Regions from separate parts of the Paenibacillus sp. YAF4_2 genome, predicted to be linked through region 2. Evidence: riboswitches for the same ligand, from Rfam matches in the RefSeq annotation. Region 2 holds a riboswitch; the other holds the start of a gene.
The links. A riboswitch is a leader RNA that binds a small molecule or an ion and turns the genes downstream of it on or off. The one in region 2 is predicted to bind cyclic di-GMP.

Region 1: linked by a shared signal. The riboswitch ahead of AB4Y93_RS14095 (glycosyl hydrolase family 28-related protein) and the one ahead of AB4Y93_RS26845 (cache domain-containing protein) in region 2 are both predicted to bind cyclic di-GMP.

The regions. Positions count from the first base shown of each region.
Region 1 is NZ_JBFRCT010000005.1:220,039-231,587, reverse strand. Features, by position in the region: gene AB4Y93_RS14130 (lipopolysaccharide biosynthesis protein) at 1-194, opposite strand, end outside; gene AB4Y93_RS14125 (DegT/DnrJ/EryC1/StrS family aminotransferase) at 205-1,308, opposite strand; gene AB4Y93_RS14120 (acyltransferase) at 1,308-1,892, opposite strand; gene AB4Y93_RS14115 (nucleotide sugar dehydrogenase) at 1,910-3,247, opposite strand; gene AB4Y93_RS14110 (Gfo/Idh/MocA family protein) at 3,277-4,278, opposite strand; gene AB4Y93_RS14105 (YveK family protein) at 4,323-4,958, opposite strand; gene AB4Y93_RS14100 (polysaccharide deacetylase family protein) at 4,988-5,983, opposite strand; gene AB4Y93_RS14095 (glycosyl hydrolase family 28-related protein) at 6,327-7,700, opposite strand; cyclic di-GMP riboswitch class I at 7,790-7,874, opposite strand; cyclic di-GMP riboswitch class I at 7,971-8,057, opposite strand; gene AB4Y93_RS14090 (NAD-dependent epimerase/dehydratase family protein) at 8,325-9,731, shown strand; gene AB4Y93_RS14085 (GNAT family N-acetyltransferase) at 9,803-10,576, opposite strand; gene AB4Y93_RS14080 (DinB family protein) at 11,023-11,529, opposite strand.
Region 2 is NZ_JBFRCT010000015.1:100,463-112,011, forward strand. Features, by position in the region: gene AB4Y93_RS26815 (collagen-like repeat preface domain-containing protein) at 1-1,495, opposite strand, end outside; gene AB4Y93_RS26820 (VOC family protein) at 2,001-2,432, shown strand; gene AB4Y93_RS26825 (GNAT family N-acetyltransferase) at 2,449-2,958, shown strand; gene AB4Y93_RS26830 (DNA alkylation repair protein) at 2,985-4,103, opposite strand; gene AB4Y93_RS26835 (VOC family protein) at 4,261-4,683, opposite strand; gene AB4Y93_RS26840 (methyl-accepting chemotaxis protein) at 4,774-5,976, opposite strand; gene AB4Y93_RS26845 (cache domain-containing protein) at 5,973-6,785, opposite strand; cyclic di-GMP riboswitch class I at 6,845-6,943, opposite strand; gene greA (transcription elongation factor GreA) at 7,149-7,625, shown strand; gene AB4Y93_RS26855 (LysR family transcriptional regulator) at 7,779-8,669, opposite strand; gene AB4Y93_RS26860 (branched-chain amino acid aminotransferase) at 8,786-9,880, shown strand; gene pdaA (delta-lactam-biosynthetic de-N-acetylase) at 9,877-10,671, opposite strand; gene AB4Y93_RS26870 (MarR family winged helix-turn-helix transcriptional regulator) at 10,807-11,262, shown strand; gene AB4Y93_RS26875 (MFS transporter) at 11,269-11,549, shown strand, end outside.

The DNA of each region.
Region 1 (11,549 bases), on a different contig from region 2:
GATACCGTCATCAATAGGATTGATATAAACGACGTATACAGCGAATAGGTGCCATACTCTGCCGGATCGTACATACGGGTCAATATCGGCAGAGTCGCCAATATAATGATTTGGCTGATGATCGTTCCGCTCGCCAATACGACGATATTCCGCAGAAATTTATCTACCGATAATTTTTTGAAGTAGTTTAACATAGCCGCCCCCTTACTGGAGAGCTTCGATAATTTGCTCGACGATATAGTGTTGAACGGAAGCCTCCAGCTGCGGCCATATCGGCAGAGATAACACTTCTTCCGCAAGCTTCTCCGATACCGGCATTTCAACATTCAGCGAAGCGTAAATCGGCAGCTTATGGACCGGAACCGGGTAGTACACCATCGTGCCTACGCCGGCAGCGTCCAGCTTCGCCTGCAATTCATCCCGCTTCCCGTTCGTCACGCGAATCGTATACTGATGGAAGACATGCTTCGCATATGTTTGTTCCGTCGGCGTTACAATGCCTTTCACGTCTTTCAGCAGCTCGGCATAACGCGTGGCCGCAGCTCTGCGGCCTTCATTCCATTCATCAATCCGCGGCAGCTTGATTCGAAGGATCGCAGCCTGGATTTCGTCGAGACGGGAGTTAAAGCCGACGACCTCGTTGTAATATTTTTTGCGCGAGCCGTGTACGCGCAGCATAGCTGCCTTCTCCGCAAGCTCGGAATTGTTCGTAGCGAGCAGCCCGCCGTCGCCATAAGCGCCAAGATTTTTCGATGGAAAAAAGGAATAGCAGCCGGCATCGCCGATCGTGCCGACCTTCTTGCCTTTAAATTCAGCACCGAAAGCCTGCGCCACATCCTCGACAACAATCAGTCCATGCTTCCCTGTGATTGTTGTCAGCCTGGCCATATCGACCGAATGGCCAAAGAGATGTACCGGAATAACAGCCTTCGTCTTAGGCGTAATGGCTGCCTCCAGTTTATTCAAATCCATGTTGTACGTGTCCAGCTCGATATCAACAAATACCGGTGTTGCCCGTACTTGGCTAATCGCTTCTGCCGTAGCAAAAAACGTAAACGGCGTTGTGATGACCTCATCGCCCTCGCCGATCCCTGCGGCAAGCAGCGCAATGACCAGTGCATCTGTACCCGAATTGAGCGCAATGGCATGCTCAACACCCAAATACCGTGCGGCTTCCTGCTCAAACGTTTTAACGTTTGGACCCATGATGAATGCCCCGTTATCGATTACTTCCTCGAAAGCTTTCATTAACTGCGGCTTCAATTCCTGGATTTCATAGCTGAGATCCAGCACCGGAATTTTTTTCATTATTGGGCCTCCTTTGTTTTCCATACGCGATCCTGCGTTAAGCTGTATCCTCGGCGGCATTCGCCGCATTCGGCGTCGCTTCCGTTAAATTTCAATGTCGAGCCGCATTCACATACCCATCCGATATGTTTTGCCGGAACGCCTGCATACAGAGCATAGGCTGGCACATCGCGGTTAACGACGGCTCCCGCCGCTATGAAGGCCCATTCTCCAATCGTTACGCCGCATACAACCGTCGCGTTTGCTCCAATTGAAGCGCCGCGTTTAACAACGGTCTTATAATAATCGCTGCTCTTATTGCGTGGAAAGGCCGATCTTGGCGTTCGCACATTCGTAAATACCATGCTCGGCCCGCAAAATACGTAGTCTTCCAGCTCAACGCCTTCGTAGATCGACACATTATTCTGGATTTTGACACCGTTGCCGATCGTCACCTTGTTAGCGACAAATACGTTTTGCCCAAGACTGCAGCGGCTGCCGATAACAGAGGAGGCACATACGTGGGCGAAATGCCAGACGCTCGTTCCTTCTCCGATTGCCGCGCCTTCATCAATAACGGCGGTTTCATGCGCGTAATAGTTCATATCCGATTAGCTCCCTGCTATAACAAATAATAGTTATCCGGTTTGTCGTAGTTTTTCATGCCGTTGCGGGTATCGAACAAGCTCTTGCTCGCCCGGCCGATCATTTCGTAATCAAAGCCGGTATGATCCGTCGTAATGACAGTAATATCAGCCTCTGCGACGCGCTCCTCGGTCAAGCCTATGCACTCGTACGGCTTTCCGTTCGCTTTAAAATTCTGAATATGTGTATCACTGATCCATACCGTAGCTCCACGCTCTTCAAGCTCCTCAATGATCTTGAGAACCGGTGATTCGCGGTAATCGTCAATATCTTTCTTATAAGCAACGCCCAGCAGATAGACAACAGCGCCGTTGATCGCTTTCTTCTGACGGTTTAGAATTTCGCCGATTTTCTGAACGACGAATTCCGGCATCGAATTATTGATTTCGCCAGCCAGCTCTATTAATCTCGTATGATAGTTAAATTCTCTCGCCTTCCACGTCAAATAAAAAGGATCGACTGGAATACAGTGACCGCCCAAGCCCGGTCCTGGATAAAAGGCCATAAATCCATAGGGCTTTGACTTCGCCGCGTCAATAACTTCCCAAACGTTGATGCCCATGCGATCGCATAATACGGCCATTTCATTGGCTAATGCGATGTTAATGTGTCGGAATGTGTTCTCATAAATTTTCTCCATCTCGGCAACGGAAGGGCTTGATACGACATGTACGCTGCCGTCCAACACCTGCTCATAGAGCGTTTGTGCCACCTTGGAGCAAGCAGACGTAATGCCGCCGACTACCTTCGGAGTATTTTTCGTATTAAACGACTTATTGCCCGGATCTACCCGTTCAGGAGAATAAGCGAGAAAAAAGTCCGTTCCGCAGGTTAAGCCGGTCGCTTCCAAAATCGGTTTCACAAGCTCTTCGGTCGTTCCCGGGTAAGTCGTGCTTTCAAGCACAACCAGCATCCCTTTATGAAGGAATCTGGAAATCTCTTTCGTCGAGCTTTCGACATAACTTGTATCCGGCTGCTGATAAACGTCCAACGGCGTTGGCACGCAAATTGCCACCGCGTCGACCTCACTAATAAAAGAGTAGTCGGAGGTTGCCCGCAGCTGACCATTCTCAACCATAAAGCGAAGATCTTCATCAACGACGTCGCCGATATAGTTGAAACCGCTGTTGACCATGTCAATCTTCTTCTCCTGTACGTCGAAGCCAATTACCTTATAACCTGCCTTCGCTTTCTCGACGGCAAGAGGAAGACCAACATACCCCAGTCCGATTACGCCAATGACAGCCGTCTTTTTATTCAACTTGTCGATAAGTTGCTCGCTCAGCTCATTCGTTTGAATCGATTCCGTTATCATAATTTCCCTCCCGATTCCTGCGTTCATCCTTATACTAGGCTTCCGTCCTCGACGAAATCGATCACAAGCTGTACGGCTTGTTTGCCGTCCTCAACCGTAACTGCAGGCTTACGGTTGTGCCTGATAGCTGCAATCATATCTTCAATAATGCATTGATGCCCGGATACGCCGTTTGGATCGGCGTCTACCTCGGCTATAAGCGCATCTATGGACTCCTGAGCCATTCTCGCACTCTTCCACTGCTTGACTAGATTTGCCGTTACCCCGCCGATCACCGCATAACCGTCCTCGCCGAATACACTGATCGATTCTTCCAAATTCTTCTCGTAAATCGTCGTCGACGCTTCAACAACGCCAAGCGCCCCGCTGGCAAACCGTAAGGTCGCTACAGCTACGTCTTCAGCTTCAATGTTCCGAATTCGTGTGTCGACCATTGACTTTAATTGTACAACCGGCCCGAACAGCCACTGCAGCAGATCGAGGCTATGTATCGCCTGATTCATCAGAACGCCGCCGTCCATCGCTTTTGTCCCCCGCCATGCGGCTTGGTCATAATACGCTTGACCGCGATTCCAGCGAACCGTAGCGTTCACATGGCTCAGCTTACCGAAAGCTTCCGACTCAAGCGCCTGCTTAAGCTTCTGGATTGCCGGACGATAGCGGTTAGGATGAACAACTGCAGCCTTAATGCCGTTTGCTTCCGCGGCAGCTGTAATCAAATCCGCGTCCTCTATCGTAAGCGACAACGGCTTCTCGATAACGATATGTTTGCCCGCCTCCGCCGCTGCAGCGGCAAGTCCCGCATGCAATCCGCTAGGCGTGCAAATACAAATAACGTCAATGGCAGGCTCGCTTGCCAGCATCTCCCTCATGTCAGCATAAACCGCAGTTCCTGTAGTCTCTCTCAGTTGTTCCAGCCTTACCGGATTCGTATCGCAAAGCGCAATGAGCTCCGCACCATTGGCTTGGTTGATTGCTTCGATATGTTTATTAGCGATATGACCGCAGCCTACGATTGCAAAGCGAATCATCTTCATTCCTCATTTCCTATCATTTATTATAGATACCCGTTAACTTAAGAGCTCTCTTCATAAGCCGCGCTGAGTTCCATCCTATTTCTCTTCCTTGCCATTCTTCTCGTTTCCAACAGAAGAGCGATACTCAGTCCTAGAAATACCCCGATAAACAACGATATTGCTAGATTAAAAGCTTTCTTCGGACTTACCGGAATAGAGGCTTGTTCAATATTGGCACGATCAAGCAGCGTCATATTCGCATACTGGAGTATCGACTTCGATTCGCTCACATACGTTTCAGCAAAAGCGTTTGCAATTGCCACTGCATCTTTTGGGTTAGTATCATTCACCATCAGTTTGACGACGAGCGTCTCCGGATCGGTTCTCGTCTCCACCTTCTTAAGCAAGTCTGCTGCGGACAGCGAAGTATTTAATTTTTCTTTCACTTTGTTTGCTATAAAATAACTCTTGAGCGTATCTTCATACGTTTTTGTCAATAGCTGGCTGGCCAAAAATTCATTATAAATACCTGCGTCGCCTGACGCGGAAATACTCGCTACAAGGCTTGCTGATGCCTGATAGGAAGGAGTCATGAATGTATTAACGGCAAATCCGCCGCCAATGCAAATAGCAATTACTATAAAAAATGCAATAAAATATCTTCGAACAGCTTGCAGCAAAAACGCCAGATCCATCAGTTTCACCTCTATCATTGAATAACTATCTATGTTGCACTTGCGAGCACCCTATCGCGGAGCTCTTCCATATTCATGCTTTCCATTCCGTATTCTACCTTCAGCTTGCAATAGTGACTGATGATTCGTTCTAGAAAACGCATATTTGCATTCTGCTCGTCAGCCAAATTATAAGGATGCCACCATAAGTGATACACCTCATTATGCTTCGCCGCGTAGGTCATCCCGTCCAATATCCGTTTCAGTCGCAGCGGCTCGAGCCGTTTGAGCTTATGGGAATAGGAACGTAAAAACTGGCTTGCTGGCAGATTGACCGGAAGCGTTGCTCCGACGGACGAAGCCGGGTACGTATGATAACCTGACAAATTCCAATACGTATCCAGCAGCCTATATGCTCTGCGGAAAGACGAATCGCCAGTACTGTAGCCCTGCTTATAAATTGGATGCTGTGGATTGCCACGATATACATTAATACCGGCCGGCAGCAGCAGCGATAAATACTGTTCATTCACCTGATTCCGCGGAAATACGATGCTTTCCAGCTTCATTCCCCGCTTCGCTGCAATAGCCTTGCAAGCCTCAAGATCAGCAGCAAACTGCTCCTTGTTTTGTCCCGTTTCCTTGCAATAATAATGCGAAAACGTATGCGTTGATACCGTTTGATGACTCGTTTCCCTAATTAATCGAATCAGTGACAGCGCATAATGGTACGGATCATCTTCTTCTTTTAATCCCAGCTCAGCACTCTCAATATGAGCATAAGGCGACAAATTCGTTTCCTCATAAGAAGGCTTTAATGCCGGCAATCCTTGCAGCAACTCCTCCCGCGATTCAAAAAATAACAGCCCCACAGTTGCCCAAGTCGCATGAATGCCGCCAGCTTCAAACCATTCCAGCATTTGCGGAATGAGATTCCGCTCTTTCGCCATGCCACTCTTATAACGTTCTATTCCATAAATATCTCTTACTCCCCAATAGAGTTCAAAATCAAGGGAGACGACAAAAATACCCTTACCCACCATCATGAAGGCATCCGCCCTTTATGTATATAAAATAGTTCAAAAGGAATAGAAAACCGCATCCTATAGCCGATTTTCATCTCAGAAAACGATAGATTAAGCCTATCCTGATGTATTATAATCCCCCAATCTCTCGATGTAAATAAATAGAAATTGATTTTTCTAATTCCAGTTGTCGATTCTTTTCTGGCATTCTGTAAATCTAAGAGATATTAGCCTTATATTAACACAACTTTCATTTAAAATATCTCTGCGTATGAAGCCAAATGTCGGCTATTGTCATCAAACTAAAAAAGCCCTCGAATCCTGCGCGCTGCGCTAGACTCGGGGGCTTTTTTCTATTTCTTTATTAAAGGGTAACGACGTTTACGTTCGTAGGTGCCAATTGGATAAGGAAGTTTGTCGCTTGAATCGTATTAGCCGTGCACGTGATATTTTTTTGGATATATTGCTCAAGGTAAGTCGTCAGGTCGATGCCGCCGCCATTTACCATTTCAATCTTGTTATTCGAAATTGTACCGTCCTCGGCATTTTGCCAAGTCCAGATTCCTCTTTCCCCATTCTCGATCGTGTTGCCTATAATTGTGAAGTTCGAAATATTGCCGAGGCGGATTGCCGTTTTGCCGCTTACTACACTTTTTGAGCCCATAATAATCGTGTTACCCGAAATAGTAATGTTACTCACTGTTTTCGAAGCGCCGACTTCAATTGCTCCGTAAAAGCTGCCTTTACCGCTAATCGTGTTGTTCGTAATCGTGTTGTTGCTGCCATATATGCTGATTGCCGAGAACATATCCGGAGCAAGCTGGCCTTTGTCAGCACCTTTGTAGTAGTTATTCGACAGATATGAGTTAACGATCGTGTTTCCTTTTACCGTAATGCCTTGTGCATAAATTTTGATTGCGCGCTTAGCCGTGTTTTCGAATTTGTTGTTTGCAATAACGCTATTTGTATCCGTGCCATTATTGTTATCTATGTTCGGATCTTCATAGTAGATGCCGTCACCGTCATCAGCAGGTCCGATATCATGGATATACGAGTTTGTGATCGTTACATTGCTCGCTGCCGTTTCCGATTTGCCCCAAGTTGTTGTTACATAGATACCTCTTGCAACCAGGCTGCCGCTTACCATATTGACTGCAACGATGTTTTTAACTTCCGTGTTGTCGATTGTTATCGATTTCGTGTTGCCGTATACGAGAATGCCTGACAAAACTCCCGAGTAAAAATCGCTGCTTTTATTTGTACTGTGCGAAGCGTTAGCTACAACCATGTTCTTAATGGTTACACGTTCGCTGCCGCCTTCGATAACGAGGACGCGGTTAACGAGTTTGTTGCCGTCCAGCGTAAGGCCGCTTATTTCGATATCTTTTCCTGCAACGTGCATCAGTTCATACCCGAATGTCGCGTTTGCTTTAATGATCGATCTTGCGCCGTCGCCTGTCACTTTCATTCCACCGCTTACTTGAAGAGCATTCGTAGGATTAACGATATAAGTGCCAGCTGGGAAGTATACCGTCGTTTTAGATGTTGCGCCTTGCGACAATGCTTTCGTCACCGCTGTCGTATCGTCTGTTTTGCCATCGCCTTTTGCTCCGAAAGATTTTACATTAAGAACCTCAGCTGCATATGCTTTCTGGACGGGCATGAATTGAAGAAACAAAAAGCCAACAACCATTGCCATTACCATCAGCACCACTTTCTTAGCCCATTGCTTCATCATATCGCATGCCCCCGATTCGTTATTTTTGATAAAAAAAATAGGAAAATCCCAATGTTTCAGGATTTTCCTATAGCTATTCCTGAAAACATTTCGGAAACTGGCTGGCATATGGTTTCCCATTTAGCCCCTGTAGCTTTGCGTCCCAAGCTTTCGCTTGGTTTGCCGTTATCGTTGTTTTCGATATATTTAATTGGTATAAAATGGTAAATTAACAACAAAAAAAGAGCCAAATGAAATGTCATTGGCTCTTGTAATAAGAACCTGAAAAGTTTTGGAAACTGGCTGGCACATGGATGAAATCCACAAGCCCCTGTAGCTTTGCGTCCCGCATTTTCACACGGTTTGCCTTTTCGACATCAGGTGTATGAAATTAGTAATATTTAACTAAATATTAGCATGCCTCTAGTAATATAGCAACAGTTTTCAATAGATTTTAAGCCCATTTTTTTGAAACTGTTTACAATGAATTCCTAAACCAGTATGATGAGTTTGAAAGCCAGCATCCAAACTGTAAGTCCTCTGAGAAGGTTTTTTTGTAGTTCAATAGGACCATATGAAACCCTTATAAGGGTTTCTTAATAAAGGACTATTTATTCTTGTTTACTACTATATGAGGTGGAACATTTGAAAATATTAATAACCGGCGGCTATGGCTTTATTGGCTCCTTCGTAGCGGAGAAATTTTTCAAGGAAGGCCATGAAGTAATCATTATCGACAACATGTCATCCGGGAATGTTACAAACTGTCCGTTCAGGCACACTTCTTATATTGCAGATGTCGAAAGCACCGTCTGCGAATCAATTTTCCAGAACCATGAAATCGATGTGGTCATCCACTTGGCTGCCCAAATTAACGTCGTTACCTCCATGGAAAACCCTTATGCCGATACGAAATCGAACATACTGGGCCTCACCAACATCCTTCAGCTCTCAGTCAAACACAAAGTCAAGAAGTTCATCTTTGCATCTTCAGCTGCTGTCTACGGCTTAAACGACCAGATTCCGTTATCTGAGGAAATCCCTTGCCAGCCGGTGTCCCCGTACGGCATTAACAAACTGCTTGGTGAATACTATTGCACCAAATGGAATGAGCTTTATGAGCTGAACACGCTTTGCTTCCGATTTGCCAACGTTTATGGACCGCGTCAAGGCTCTGTAGGAGAGGGCGGCGTCGTTTCAATTTTCATGGAACGGTTGCGTGATGGCAAAGAACTTGTCGTCTACGGCGACGGCGGACAGACGCGTGATTTCGTCTATGTCGAGGATGTTGCTGACGTTATTTATATGGGAAGCTTGTCCCAGCAGACTGGAATTATGAATCTATCTACTAATACGGAAAATTCAGTTAATCAGCTGATCGAGATTTTAACGTCAATGCAACCCGCTGCCACAGTCGTAACAAAGGAGACGCGCTACGGAGATATTTACCGCTCTAGGCTGGACAACTCCTTGTTGAAGCAGTCGCTAAGTTGGGTGCCAAAATTTTCGCTTGAGGAAGGCTTGCAGCGTACTTTCGCGTGGTTCTCGCAGTCTTTGCATGTTCAGGCTAAGGTTACAGAGGCCAGCCAAGCCGAGCAGACTAAACCCGGATCTGCACTGGATGCCATCGATATCGACCATGAGCTGATCAACTCTTCCCTATCGCGCAATATCCGCAGCTTATATCTTAGCCAAACGGAGCGTTATATTGAGGATAAACCGGTACTCAAACCCGAAGTATTTACAGCTGTGGTGCGCTCCAGACAGCAAGCCAAGCGTAAATTTAACGCTAATTTTGCACTGCTCGCATTGTCGGACGGGATTATCGACGATAAATCGCTGCTAGATACGATAAACGGTCTGCTGCGAGAATCTGACTATATCGGCCTGACGAAGAACAACCAGGTACTCATCCTGCTGTCGAACTCCTCATTAGAGGATGCCCATATTGTAGTGAAACGCCTCAAACCTTATTTCGATGGGGCTAAAGTCATAGATAAAGAAGATTCATTTTATATTGATGAGCACACAGTTGAGCATATTTATTTATAATACAAAAGGCGGCGCACCGGGACAGCTTCATGTCCTAATGGTGCGCCGCTCTTATTTAGAGCCAGCATTTATTAACGCTTTAGCAATTGGGACGATGTCAACCAATCACGTCCTGCTCTTACAATTTCCTTATAACCAGGTAGCCTGACCCCGTAGAAGGTGCGAAGCTCGCCACCCCAATCCGCCTTAGAAGCGGCAACGGAAGAAAGATTCGCTCCGTAGAAATCAAATTCTTCAATGCCTATGGATGATAAATCGGTAAATTCGCAGTTTTGCAGCTGCTGAACGACGCCATTACGCAGATGCTCGCTCTTGGTTGCCGAAATCCATCCCAGAGCTCGCCCCTCATGATTCACGATCGTAACGCTGGAACTCACCGGCTCACCCTCTTTTGAATAAGAAACGTAGCAACGAAAGCTTTCGTCTCCGAGCAAACCGCGCACAAGCTCAAGATCGTCCACCGACAGCTGATGGCTGAACCCTTTACGCTTCTCGGTTCCCGCCAGACACTGGTAAACGGCGGACATGTCCTCTGTCTTTGTCGAATAATAGCCTTGTGCGTCCGCTTTCTTTATTTTGTTGCGAATCGCCGGGCTTGCGCTTTCAATTGAATAAGGCAGCTTAACATAATACGTATATTTAATATCGGCCTTGAAACCCCGCCAAAGAAATGGCCGGATATCGGTTATTTCGGGCGGTAGTACAAAGCTGTTCGAGCTGCCGTTAGCAATAAGCTCATCAATAAGCAAATTCGCCGTTTCATGCCATTGCTTCGTAATTCGCTGTGCCTTGCTGCTCGGCGTCGGCTGGAATAAGGTAGGATGATAGGGATTAAGCGGGGGCAAAAATAGTTTTCCGCTTTTATCTAGAAAAAACAAGCTCTCGCAATATGCGTCAGAGTTCGACGCTTGGAATTTTAGCAGCTGTGTCTCACAATTCCATTTCTGACGGTTAAACTGTTCCCATCCGCTCAGAAATCGTTCTTTTTCGATAAATAACAGACTAAACTCCTTTCCGAAAGCAGTTCTGCTATCTGTATTCTACTTCCAATGACATTAAATCCCATGGTACCCTTGGAGTCCTAGATCGTCAAGACTATATGACAATATTTCACAAAAAAAGGATGCCGCCGCGACCCGGGTCGAGGATGCTGCCTTCTATAGTCTCACGCAGCACAAAGAGAAAATGTACCGGATAGCCTACTCATATTTGAAAACGAAACCAATGCTCTTGAGGCCATTTAAAAAATCCCGCTTCAACCAAACGGCCAAAGCGGGATATCCATTTTACTCTAAATAACCGGAGCCGGCATTCCGAACTCTGCCCACTGTTCTTTCGTTGGGCCGAAAAGTTCCGGGGTACGAAGACCGGCCTGACGCATCAGGACTGTCATTTGACCACGATGATGAATCTCATGCTTGACGAGGATATCAAGCGTCAAACCGTTTGGCCATTGTTCACCGTACATCTCGCTCAAGTGGTGCAGATTCTCATCCTTCCAACTGGACTGTACAGCATCAAGGAGTCCTTGCGAAGTCCGCTTATAGGCTGCCACAATGTCTACTGCAGATGCTGGTACCGGCTCATCTTCCCTTGGTCCTTCGAAAGACAATCCCGTGCGCGTTGGCATTTCGTGTACCGTCTGTACAAGATGCCAGGCAAGACGTCCAAGCGTACGATTCTCGCTTGTAATCTGTTGGCTCAGAGACTCGTCTGTGAGCATCTCCAGCGTTCGTTCAGTTGCTGCCGTTTCATGCTGCCAAGCTGCTACAAAATCCTCAATATGCTTAAACATCATTAACAACTCCCTTTATGTAG
Region 2 (11,549 bases):
CTGTACCCCCTGTTCCCCCTGTCGCACCCGTCACGCCTGTTGCTCCCGTGGCACCTGTTGCTCCTGTCTCCCCTGTCGCTCCAGTCGCACCTATTGCCCCTGTCGCTCCTATTGTTCCTGTGGCTCCTGTTACACCAGTTTCGCCCGTGGCTCCTGTCGCACCTGTTGCCCCTGTTACTCCCGTAGCTCCCGTGGCACCCATTACTCCCGTCGCCCCTGTCGCTCCCGTAGCTCCTGTTGCTCCTGTTTCGCCCGTCGCTCCTGTTGCACCCGTCGCTCCTGTTGCACCCGTTGCCCCTGTCGCTCCTGTTGCTCCAGTTTCGCCCGTTGATCCCGTTACCCCTGTTGCACCCGTGGCACCCGTGGCACCTGTGGCTCCAGTAACACCAGTCACTCCAGTCGCTCCCGTTGCACCAGTTTCGCCCATTGATCCCGTTACCCCTGTTAATCCCGCAGCGCCTGTCGCACCTGACGCTCCTGTTGCTCCAGTTACTCCCGTAGCCCCAGTGGCACCTGATGCTCCGGTAGCTCCTGTCGCACCCGTCGCTCCTGTTGCCCCAATTTCTCCTGTAGCTCCTGTTACCCCCGTTGCTCCAGTTACTCCTGTCGCACCCGTCGCCCCTGTTTCACCTGTTGCCCCTGTTGCCCCTGTTGCCCCTGTTGCCCCTGTCGCACCAGTTGCCCCTAATAATCCTATTTCACCCGTCGCCCCTGTCGCTCCCGTTGCTCCTGCTCCTGTTGCACCGGTTGCCCCTGTCGCACCAGTTTCGCCCGTTGCACCTGTCTCTCCAGTCGCTCCAGTCGCTCCAGTCTCCCCACCACTGCTGCCTGTCGGTCCGGTTGGCCCTACTGCACCAGTCGCTCCCATCTGCCCGACACCAGTCGCGCCTGTCGCACCAGTAGCTCCAGTTGCACCTGGATCTCCCATAGCTCCTTGAACACCTGCAGCTCCTGTTGCACCTGGCACCCCATCCACACCAGCTGCTCCTGTCACACCAGCAAATCCTGCTGGCCCTGTCGGTCCAGTTGGTCCAGTTGGTCCAGTGGGACCAGGTGGACAATGGCATCTAAGCCCATTCGTAATCATGACCTGAATAGAAGAAATAATGGCAATAAACTTGTTCGTATAGCTCGGATCCAAACATCCCTGCTTTACAATCGACAACAGAAGATCCATCAGCTGTTGTAAAGCTACCCCTATACTTAATGGTGAAAAGGGCATTACCTTTGCAGCAATAAGAGTAAGCTCCAACTTGGCCAGCAGCCGGGCTTTATTCGCATTTTTTATTCGGGAAGTTTGAGTCAATGTCAACAGTCGCCCCAAAATATCCCGTAAATGCAAAACAACATTCTCCGTCGCGTTATCTTGAAATAAGACTGGAATAATAGCTCTCAATTCTTGTAGAAGCAGCAAAACTGTCCCTGTATCATGACCATAGCCCTTCATTTTCCCTGAGGATCCAGAATGGGCTCGATTCAGCTTGCGGCGCTTCACTAACAACACCTCCTTTTATCCAATCGTTTCCCAAATATTAATTACATATTGACGAACAGGTTTCATAAAATCTTCATCGAATACTTAATCAGAATCACATGCTCCACATCATGTAAAATCCATTAAACATAAGGAGTCACTTATGGACGAAAAAAGAAAATGGGCATACAAGAGATTACTTTACGCTTCTCTTCTGGACATGAGGGCAATCGCCGGAAGAGGGTCTTTTCTAAGCAATCAGCATCCTTATTTATGGGAATTTTCTTTCGCTTTCCATAACTTAGCAAGATTTAATATCTTCGATTTCGAAGGCTTTGACGAAGATCATTTTTGGCGGGACTTTGACATATTAAGAACGAAATTCCCTAAGACAAATGACTATTATAAAATGTTTAATGACTTCCTTAATGAGCCATAAAGCACTTCGTGTCAACACCATTTACTACAACCTATATAGTTACGTTGTAAAGCTTTTCATCATAACTACTTAAAAGGAGAATCACCAATGATTCCACAAAGAGTCAGCTTAATAACTGTTGGTGCTTATGATCTGCCTACACTTCGTGCATTTTACCAACGTTTGGGATGGAAAGAGACTCTGTCAAGCTCGGATAACTATGCCGCGTTTCTTACAGCAGGAGTAATCCTGTCTTTGTTCCCGATTGAAGAATTAGCCCGCGATGCCGGCGTAACGTTCACGCAGGATAAACAATCTTACTCTGCTGTTTCGTATGCCATTAATGTGGACGAGCCTTCTCAAGTAGACTCCACCATTGAACAAATCCGGGAAATTGGCGGAAAAATATTACGAGAACCTAGCGATGCTTTCTGGGGAGGACGGACGGCTTACTTCGCAGATCCGGAAAATAATCTATGGGAATTGGCGTGGAATCCCACTGCCGTGTTTGACGAACGAGGTGGAATGATTTCCTTCTAAAGGGAGGCAGTACAAAATGGAAATAACAATTCGAAATATTCATGATACTGAACTTAATACTTTTGTAGAAGTCCTGACTGAAGGGGCAAGATGGATCGCTAAGAATAACGTTCCGATGTGGGATGAAGCCGATCTAACCCTAGATCAACTATTACACAGCCTAACCATAGACAACGTGTATGCAGCCATAATTGGCGGAGAATTCGCGGCCGTCATGATCTTACAAGAAGAAGACAGCTTCTTCTGGCCGGAGGATCTGTCGAACGACTCCCTCTATCTCCACAAGCTGTGCATCAGAAGAAAATATGCAAAGTCCGGATTATCTAGCAGCATGCTTGAATTTGCGAAGAATCGTGCACATGACTTACATAAAAGCTATCTGAAGCTGGATTGTGCCTCTGATCGCCCTTCCCTTCGCCAATTATATGAGCAGCATGGCTTTCAGCTTGTCCGCGAAGCGCAAGTCATGGAGAAATACTCTGCTGCCTTCTACCAATACAAAGTAAAGAGCTATGCCGAAGCCTAAGGCTGCGACATAGCTCTTCTGTTTTTTCACTCTACTTCAGCGGCACCCAGCTCAACTGTCGAGCTTGCCACTTCAACTCCGTTCACCAACAAGGCGATACGATGCTCTCCAGCATAATGTTTGCGGGTTGATAGGTCTGCAAAACGATGAATTCTGTTGCCAGAGAGTGTTGAGCCGCCTGGAACGGTTTTGTCTGATAAGAGAAACAGCTTACGAGAAGCTTTCCCTCCAGATTTCACGAAATCTATGCCGTATTCAATCCGTAGATGCATCGGCTCACCGTCTTTGGCTTGCAGCTCATATTCCAGACGGCAGTTATCTCCAATCTCCAACAACGCTGGACGAGCATGCAAGGATGCCGAAATGATGATCGGATCTGATTCAGCTGCTTCCATCGCATAGCCAAACAAAGCAAGTACCTCCGGATGAGCTTTGCGTATCAAATTTCGGCAGGCATGCCGGATAATCCAATCCGTATAGGGATGCTGACCCTTCCATCTGCGGGCTGTCTCGATAACAACATCCGGATGGTCCTTAACAATATCATTCAGATTATTGGCGACACTCTTACGGACATACAAAGATGGATCTTCCTTCAATAACTCTAGAATTGGAAGAATCGGCGATGGATCTTTCTTAAAGACAAGAAGTGCTTGTCCCCACGGTAGTCGCGGTCTGCAGCCTTCGCTTGCCAAGCGGCGTACATGTTCATCCGGATGTTGTGCCCAGGTTAGCATTTGGCGAATCATTCGCTTCGGGTCACGAAGCAAAAACACACGAACGGCGAACTCCGCCGAAGATTTGGTAGTGAATCGTTCTAAAGCTTGCATAGACAGCTCCCAATGCTCCTCTGCCCCTCCATACACCTCTACAAAATCCGGGAAAAATAAATAAGGAAAACCTGAGCATTCCTCATATACGGCATACAAAACAGCTAACGCATCTTCATAATCGGAAGGCAAATGCTTACCAAGTACGATTGCAATTTGACGGATCCGTCCTTTCAACTCCAATTGTTCCCACGCTTCATTCATTACCTGTGATACAAACGATTCTATATCAAATAACGGGTATGCGGCCTTTAATTTATCGGTAAACTGCCTTAGAAAAGCTTCATGATACATTTCTTTTAACGGCTCAGCCAATGGTGTTCCCCTCTTCGACAATCTCATATTCTTAGTGTTATCCATATCACCATTATAGAACATTTGTTCTTATATGGGAATAGCCACTTTTTCAATATAAAAAAAGAAACCAGCTTGTCTTATAGACAACTGGTTCCCCTATTTTGTTAGACAAGTATTAGAATTCGTTAATTCCCAAGTTAAACTGCCACTGAATACCAAACTTATCGGTAACCTGTCCATACAGTTTACTCCAGAACGTCTCTTGCAGCTCCATGACGATCGTACCGCCATCACTCAATCGATTAAATGCCGTACGAAGTTTTTCTTCTTCGTTCTCTACATACGCCAGTGTAATATTGTTGCCTAGAGTAAACGGCATACCAGGGAAGATGTCGGAGAACATCACATTGCTTCCGCCAATGTTCAGGCGAGTGTGCATAATCAGGTTTTTGGCTTCTTCAGGCAATGGATAATCCGGATGTGGCGGCACTTCACCAAATGTCATGAGCTTAGGCTTGTCCAAACCGAATACAACTGCGTAAAACTCCGCCGCTTCTCGGCAATTCCCATCAAAGTTCAAATAAGCATCAACGGACATCTAGATCTCTCCCTGTGCGAATAGTATTATGATCGCTGAATGGCAATCCTTCAATAATGTACCATTTCTCGCAGCAAGAATCAAAATTTTCTATCTAGTCTTAAACTTCGACAGCACTTCTTGCAAATGCTGGGCCATATGGCTGAAATCTTCCGCAGATGCAGAAATATCTTTCATTGATGCAAGCTGTTTTTGAGAGCCCAGCGAGATACTTTGGGAGTGACTATGGGTAGATTGAGTCATTGTCGCAATCTCTGTCATAGACGCTGTCACTTCTTCCGTACCTGCTGACATTTGTTCCGATGCAGCCGATACCTCTTGGATTTGGCTCGAGATTTCCTGGAAGGTCGCCGTAATCCTGCCGAATACCTCACCAGCCTCATTGATCAGCTCCGAGCCGATTCCAACATCTTCAACCCCTTGATTCATCGCATGTACCGCTCTTGCCGTTGTTCCTTGTACTTCTTGAATCAGCTTCGTAATCTCAGACGCTGAATGAGCAGATTGCTCCGCCAGCTTCTTCACTTCATTTGCCACAATAGCAAATCCTCTGCCATGCTCCCCTGCTCTTGCTGCTTCAATGGAAGCGTTAAGCGACAGCAGTTGCGTCTGATTTGTAATCTCTTGAATGACCGACACGATATTGCCGATTTGATTCGATTTCAATTCCAACTCTCGGACTTCTTCAGCCGAATTGCCAACGGATGTATGGATCAGCTTCATTTGTTCAACGGCATGCGTAACAGCAACTTGTCCAAGCTGAACTTCATCCAGCGAGGTTTGAGATGCTTCTGCAACAACAGAGGACGATTCTGCAATCCGCTGCACACCGGTAGCCATCTCTTCCATCGCTGTAGAGGTTTGTTCAGCCGCCACCATTTGATTCTCTCCAGCTGTTGCGACATTTTGAATCGCATCACCAATCTGACTGGAAATATCGACCGAATCAACAGACGCTGCCGTCAGCTCTTCCGAGGATGCGGCAAGCTGTTCAGCAGCAAAGCTTACTTTGCCAATGGTGTCAGAGAAGGAATCCAGCATTTGATTCATATGATCTGCAAGAGTGCCCAGTTCATTTTTCGTTTTCACTTCAAGCCTAGGCCTTAAATCGCCGCTTGCAAGCACTTTAATCACATTCGTTATGTATACAATTGGTGTCGCCATTTGGGTTGCGGAGATATAGGTAGCGATCAACGCCAACAGCGTCATGACTAATGCAACTCCGATTGTTTTCCACAGCATATCCGTAACCGGCTTCATCGCTTCTTTCTCCGGTATCGACAGCTGAATCACATAACCATTCTTGTCGCTTCGGCATAGCCGATTTTTTTCACGCCATCAAATGTAAAGGAATAATTGGTATCGTGTCCTTGTTTCGCTGATTCGAATGCTTCCACAGTTGCAGGCATATTCAGGTCATATACGGTTTTGTTCATGACCAAATCTGCTCTCGGATGACTGATAACGAGGCCATTGTTGTCCATTAAGATGGCATAACCTGTTTTACCAACCTTCGTATCACGAACAATTGCAGCTGCAGCATTGATCTCATAACCAAATATGTAGAATCCATAAGCTTTGCCGTTTTGCATAAGTGGTGCGGCGATGACAATAGAAACTTTGGAAGGATCAACTTTGTTCACGAGCGGATTACTAACCGTTAATCTACCTTCTGATACGGATTTGAAATAAGGACGTTCAGATACATCAATCCGGTCACCGGTTCCTGATACGGTAAAATTCTTGCCCGTCATGTCGAGGGAAAAGCCTGGGGACATTAAATCCGGATTTTCTTTTATAAAATGTTGAATCAACTCGTCATGCTTTTGTGCATCTTGACCATAATATTGTCCGATGCCTGCTAATGCATTTATTTTGGTCACTTTCGACTGTAATTCCTCGTCCATCCTTGCTGTAATTACATCCGCCTGCAGGGCAAGATCCTTTTTGATCTGGCTTTTGAATAAGGAAGAGTTGGAAAGGAATAACGCAACAGACATGGACGCGACGATCGCAACGGCGATGATCAGCGTGGTAATCAACATGCGATGCGCGATCTTGCGTGTCTGGAATATTCGGGGTAATTTGAACCTCTTCTTCATCTGTTATATGCACCCTCTCATTGTTGTCGGTTGGCACAACAAAAAGACCTCTGCTCTTCGTGAGCAGCCCGGCGATCATACCAGCTGCAGTTTCCTGCTTCGACTTAGACCCGTGGCTTTGCGTCCCCGCCTTTCACGCCTTTATGCATTTTTGAGCGAGGTCACACTTAGTAAAAGATTAACGTGATGCCAGCACGACTTATCCTACACTATAAATTTGAGTTTTCCATTGCTTTAAAGTTAGAAAATTGTTAGATTTTCCGCGCAATTGGGAGCTATACCCAAGTTTCTTTTCCACCATGGATAGTGTAAGATGTAGAAAGCGATTCAGAAGATACAAATAAATGGCAGGAGTTGTGGGGTTTGGCAAAAAACGAAATCATTCTAACACCCGAAGGTCTTAAGAAGCTTGAGGAAGAGCTCGAAGAGCTGAAGACCGTCAAACGTTCCGAGCTTGCACATCGTCTTAAAGTAGCCATCAGCTATGGCGATCTAAAAGAGAACAGCGAGTACCACTCGGCCAAGGATGACCAAGCTTTTATGGAGACAAGAATTACGCAGCTGGAGAAAATGCTGAAGACCGCACGTGTATCTAACTCGGTTGATACGACGAAGGTTGGAGTTGGCTCGAGCGTTGTTCTGAACGATATTGAGGTATCTGAGAAAATCGAATACCGCCTTGTTGGTCCCGCAGAAGCAGACGTATTTAATAATAAAGTTTCATATGAGAGTCCGCTGGGCCAAGCGCTAATGGGCAAAAAAGTTGGAGATATCATCAAAGTTGATGCGCCGATTGGTATCATTAAATATGAACTGCTTGAGATCAAAGTGAACAACTAAAGAATAGGATGCAGCATACGATGCTGCATCCTTTTTTTTACCACATCGGAATGTATAAGTTCTTTAAAGCCATAAAAATCATTCCGATTGGCGATAAAAACTTCCGCTTAAACGCGGTCGCTCATCTTCGAAGTACTCCGATAGGAGTTTTTCTCATTCTTCGAACAGTTGGATGAAGTTCTGTGCACTTCTGGATAAATACCGATCCTTGAGCCAAATAATACCGACATCTGATTGAAAATCTGCATCTGATATCGTGAGCATCTTTATAGATGGAAGAGGAAAAGAAGCCATGACCGACTTCGGAAATACGGTTGCTCCAATGCCGGCTGCTACCAACGCTACGATGATTGCTACACTTGAGCATTCGCAGATTACCTTTGGTTCAAAGCCATGTGCTCTTGCCTCAATCATAACGCGGTGATGCATGGCGATGGTTTTGTCGGTTTTAAGAGTCAGAAACGGAAGATCCGCCAGCTCGCTCATTAATAAGGTGTTCTTATCTGGGTCACTTACCCAGCCGGACGGAAGTACGGCCACATAGGGATCAGACGGCAGCGGCAAGACAGAGTATGGCTGTGTATGTAAGGTCGATTCGAAAGGGATCCTCGCAACAATCAGTTCAATATCCCGCTTCTCTAGCAGACTGCCGAGGATAAAATGGTCCCCTTCCCATATTTTGAATGTGACGTTAGGATACAGCCTGCGGAATTGCTCAATAGGCCTTGGAAGCAAGGAAATACAGGACACGACAGAGCCGATCGCGAGTGTGCCGTGAAGCCCGGCATCCAGCTCTTTCACTTCATGAATGGTCTCGTTAAATTCCTGCAGCAGCCGTTCTGCTTTATTCTGCAGCAGTTCACCCGCATGAGTCAGAACAAGCCCTTTTCCACTTCGATCGAACAGCGTGACGCCAAGTTCATCCTCCATCAGCTTTAGCTGACGGCTCAGCGGAGGCTGTTCCATGTTGAGCGCTTTCGCCGCACGAGTGATTTGTCCTTCTCTGGCGATCGCCAGAAAGTACCTTAACTGTCGTATATCCATAGCCAGCCCCCAATATACCTTTTCGGTATGTGTTCACAATAAAACAGATACTTTAAATATATCGATTGGCATGGTACGATTCAACTATAACTAGCAACAAGGAGAGATCAAATACGATGAAACCAACCATCACAATAGAACTTTCTACGAACAAAAAACCGAAACCAAAAGCATCTGAGCTTGGATTTGGCAAGTATTATACCGACCACATGTTCATTATGGATTATGATGCAGCTACTGGCTGGTATAACCCGCGCGTCGTGCCTTATCAGCCGATTTCGCTTGATCCTGCAGCCAAAGTGTTCCATTATGGTCAAACAATCTTTGAAGGCCTTAAAGCTTACTTAACCGGTGATGGCAAAATCCGTCTGTTCCGTCCGGAACAGAATATGGCACGTCTTAATCGTTCCAATGCACGTCTTAGCATTCCTGCAGTAGACGAAGAGCTGGCGCTTGAAGCGCTGAAGCAGCTTATTCTGACAGACAGCGACTGGATCCCATCTGATGCGGAAACTTCCCTGTATGTACGTCCTTTCGTTATTGCAACGGAAGCACAGCTTGGTGTTAATGCATCAACGCAATACATGTTCATGATCATCATGTCTCCGGTAGGCTCCTACTACGCGGAAGGCATTCATCCCGTTAAAATCCATGTGGAATCCCAATACGTTCGCGCAGTACGCGGCGGTGTCGGCAATGCGAAGACTGCTGGTAACTACGCAGCAAGCTTGAAAGCGCAGGAAGAAGCTTATGCTCATGGCGCTTCTCAGGTGCTATGGCTTGATGGTGTTCACCGCAAATATATCGAAGAAGTAGGCAGCATGAACGTCTTCTTCAACATTGATGGTACTGTAGTAACACCTGCACTGAACGGCAGCATTCTCGATGGCATTACACGTGACTCGATCATTCGTCTGCTGAAACATATGAATGTGCCTGTTGTTGAAAGACAGCTGTCAATCGATGAGGTTGTTGCAGCTCATCAAGAAGGTCGTCTTGTCGAAGCATTTGGAACAGGTACTGCCGCGGTTATTTCTCCAATCGGGGAACTGTCTTGGGAAGGTACTCGTTATGTCATTAACGAAGGAAATACCGGCGAGCTGTCGCAAAAGCTGTACGACATGCTGACCGGTATTCAAAGAGGTACAGTAGAAGATCCGTTTGGTTGGTCCGTTATTCTTGAACCGTCCGAGCACCTAGCTGCACGTTAATTGCCATAGGTCTTTACAGACATTTGGTCTAAACTCTTAAACTCATAACCTTGCTTGCGGGCTTCGTCGATAATCGATCCGAGCGCAGCGGCATTATCTTTGGACACGGTATGAAGCAGGATGACCGCTCCGGGATGAAGCTGGGCGACCACTTGATTGTAGGCGAAGCCCGCTCCTCTTTGCATGTTCACATCCCAATCCTTATAGGCAACGGACCAGAATACGTTTGTATAGCCGGATTCCTTACTTACCGCCAGCACATTGTCACTGAAAATCCCTCTTGGCGGCCGCAAATAAGTCATGGCCTGCTGTCCGGTCAGCGTATTGACCTGCTCCTTCACCTTCTCCAGCTCGGTACGAATTTGTTCAGCTGAGATTTGAGTCATATCTGGGTGGGTCCAGGAATGATTACCTACAAGATGACCTTCGGCCGTCATCCTTTTCACCAGCTCAGGCTGATCCTTCACATAATGCCCCGTTACGAAAAATATGGCAGGCACCTGCTTCTCCTTGAGCACATCAAGCACTTTAGACGTATAGCCATTCTCATACCCATTATCAAAGGTAAGATACAGCTCCTTCTTGGTCGTGTCCCCTAGAAAAATCGCTCCATGCTTCATTACCACATCTTTGAAGCCCTCTTCATTAATCGAAGGCAGCTGCCCGCCTACACTTTTCTTGAATCCAAAATGAAATGGCCCGGCCAGCGCGTCAGCCGGATGCTGGGCGACCAGCAAAGACAAAACGGCCGCGATCCATAACGTATGGATCCATGCTGATTTTTTTCTCATTTTTGGCTTTACTCCTCTATGTGTAGTCCGCTTATTTTCCCCCATTTCAGAAATTCCAATCCTGTATTTGCAGTTTGACAAAATTAGTTGTCAGAGATATAGTTGTTGTAACAACTAATTTGGAGCGTGAGTAAAATGCATCAAAAGGGATTGGATCATTCGCTTGGCTTCTTGCTTGGTGCCACCTATCGGAAGCTTACGAATTTCTTTGCGAGCCGCATCAAGGAATTTGGGCTGACCCCCGAACAATGGGCTGTTCTATTCCGCGTACGGGAGGAAGACGGTTTAATTCAGAAGGAAATTGCAGATCGGGCGGGCAAGGATAAGCCTACGACTACTCGTATATTAGATACGCTAGAGGCGAAAGGCTTTGTGACGAAGCGTGCCAGTGAGCATGACCGCCGTTCTTTCCAGGTATTTATTACCGAGCAAGGCAAAGAAACGGCGGATGCGATTGAACCTATTGAATACAGCACCATTGCTGAGATAGCGCAAGTGATGTCCATCGAGGAATATGAGCTTATGAACCAACTGCTAAGAAAACTTAACGACCATACAACCAGCTTATTGGAGCATGAAAAGGAGCAATGATACACCATGAACATACATCCAGAGAAACTTTGGACGAAATCTTTTATTACGTTGACCGCCAGTTATTTGCTATTATTTCTAAGCTTGCAAATGCTGCTGTCTCCGTTCCCTACTTATGCAAAAGAACAATTTCATCCAGATAACTTCACCTTAAGTCTTGTCACCAGCTTGTTCGCCTTGGCAGCGATCGTTACACGTTTTGCAATGACGCCGCTGCTTCGTGTCGTTCATCGGAACGTGATTTTGTTTTCCGGACTTGTTCTCGCAACAATAGCCACTATCCTCTA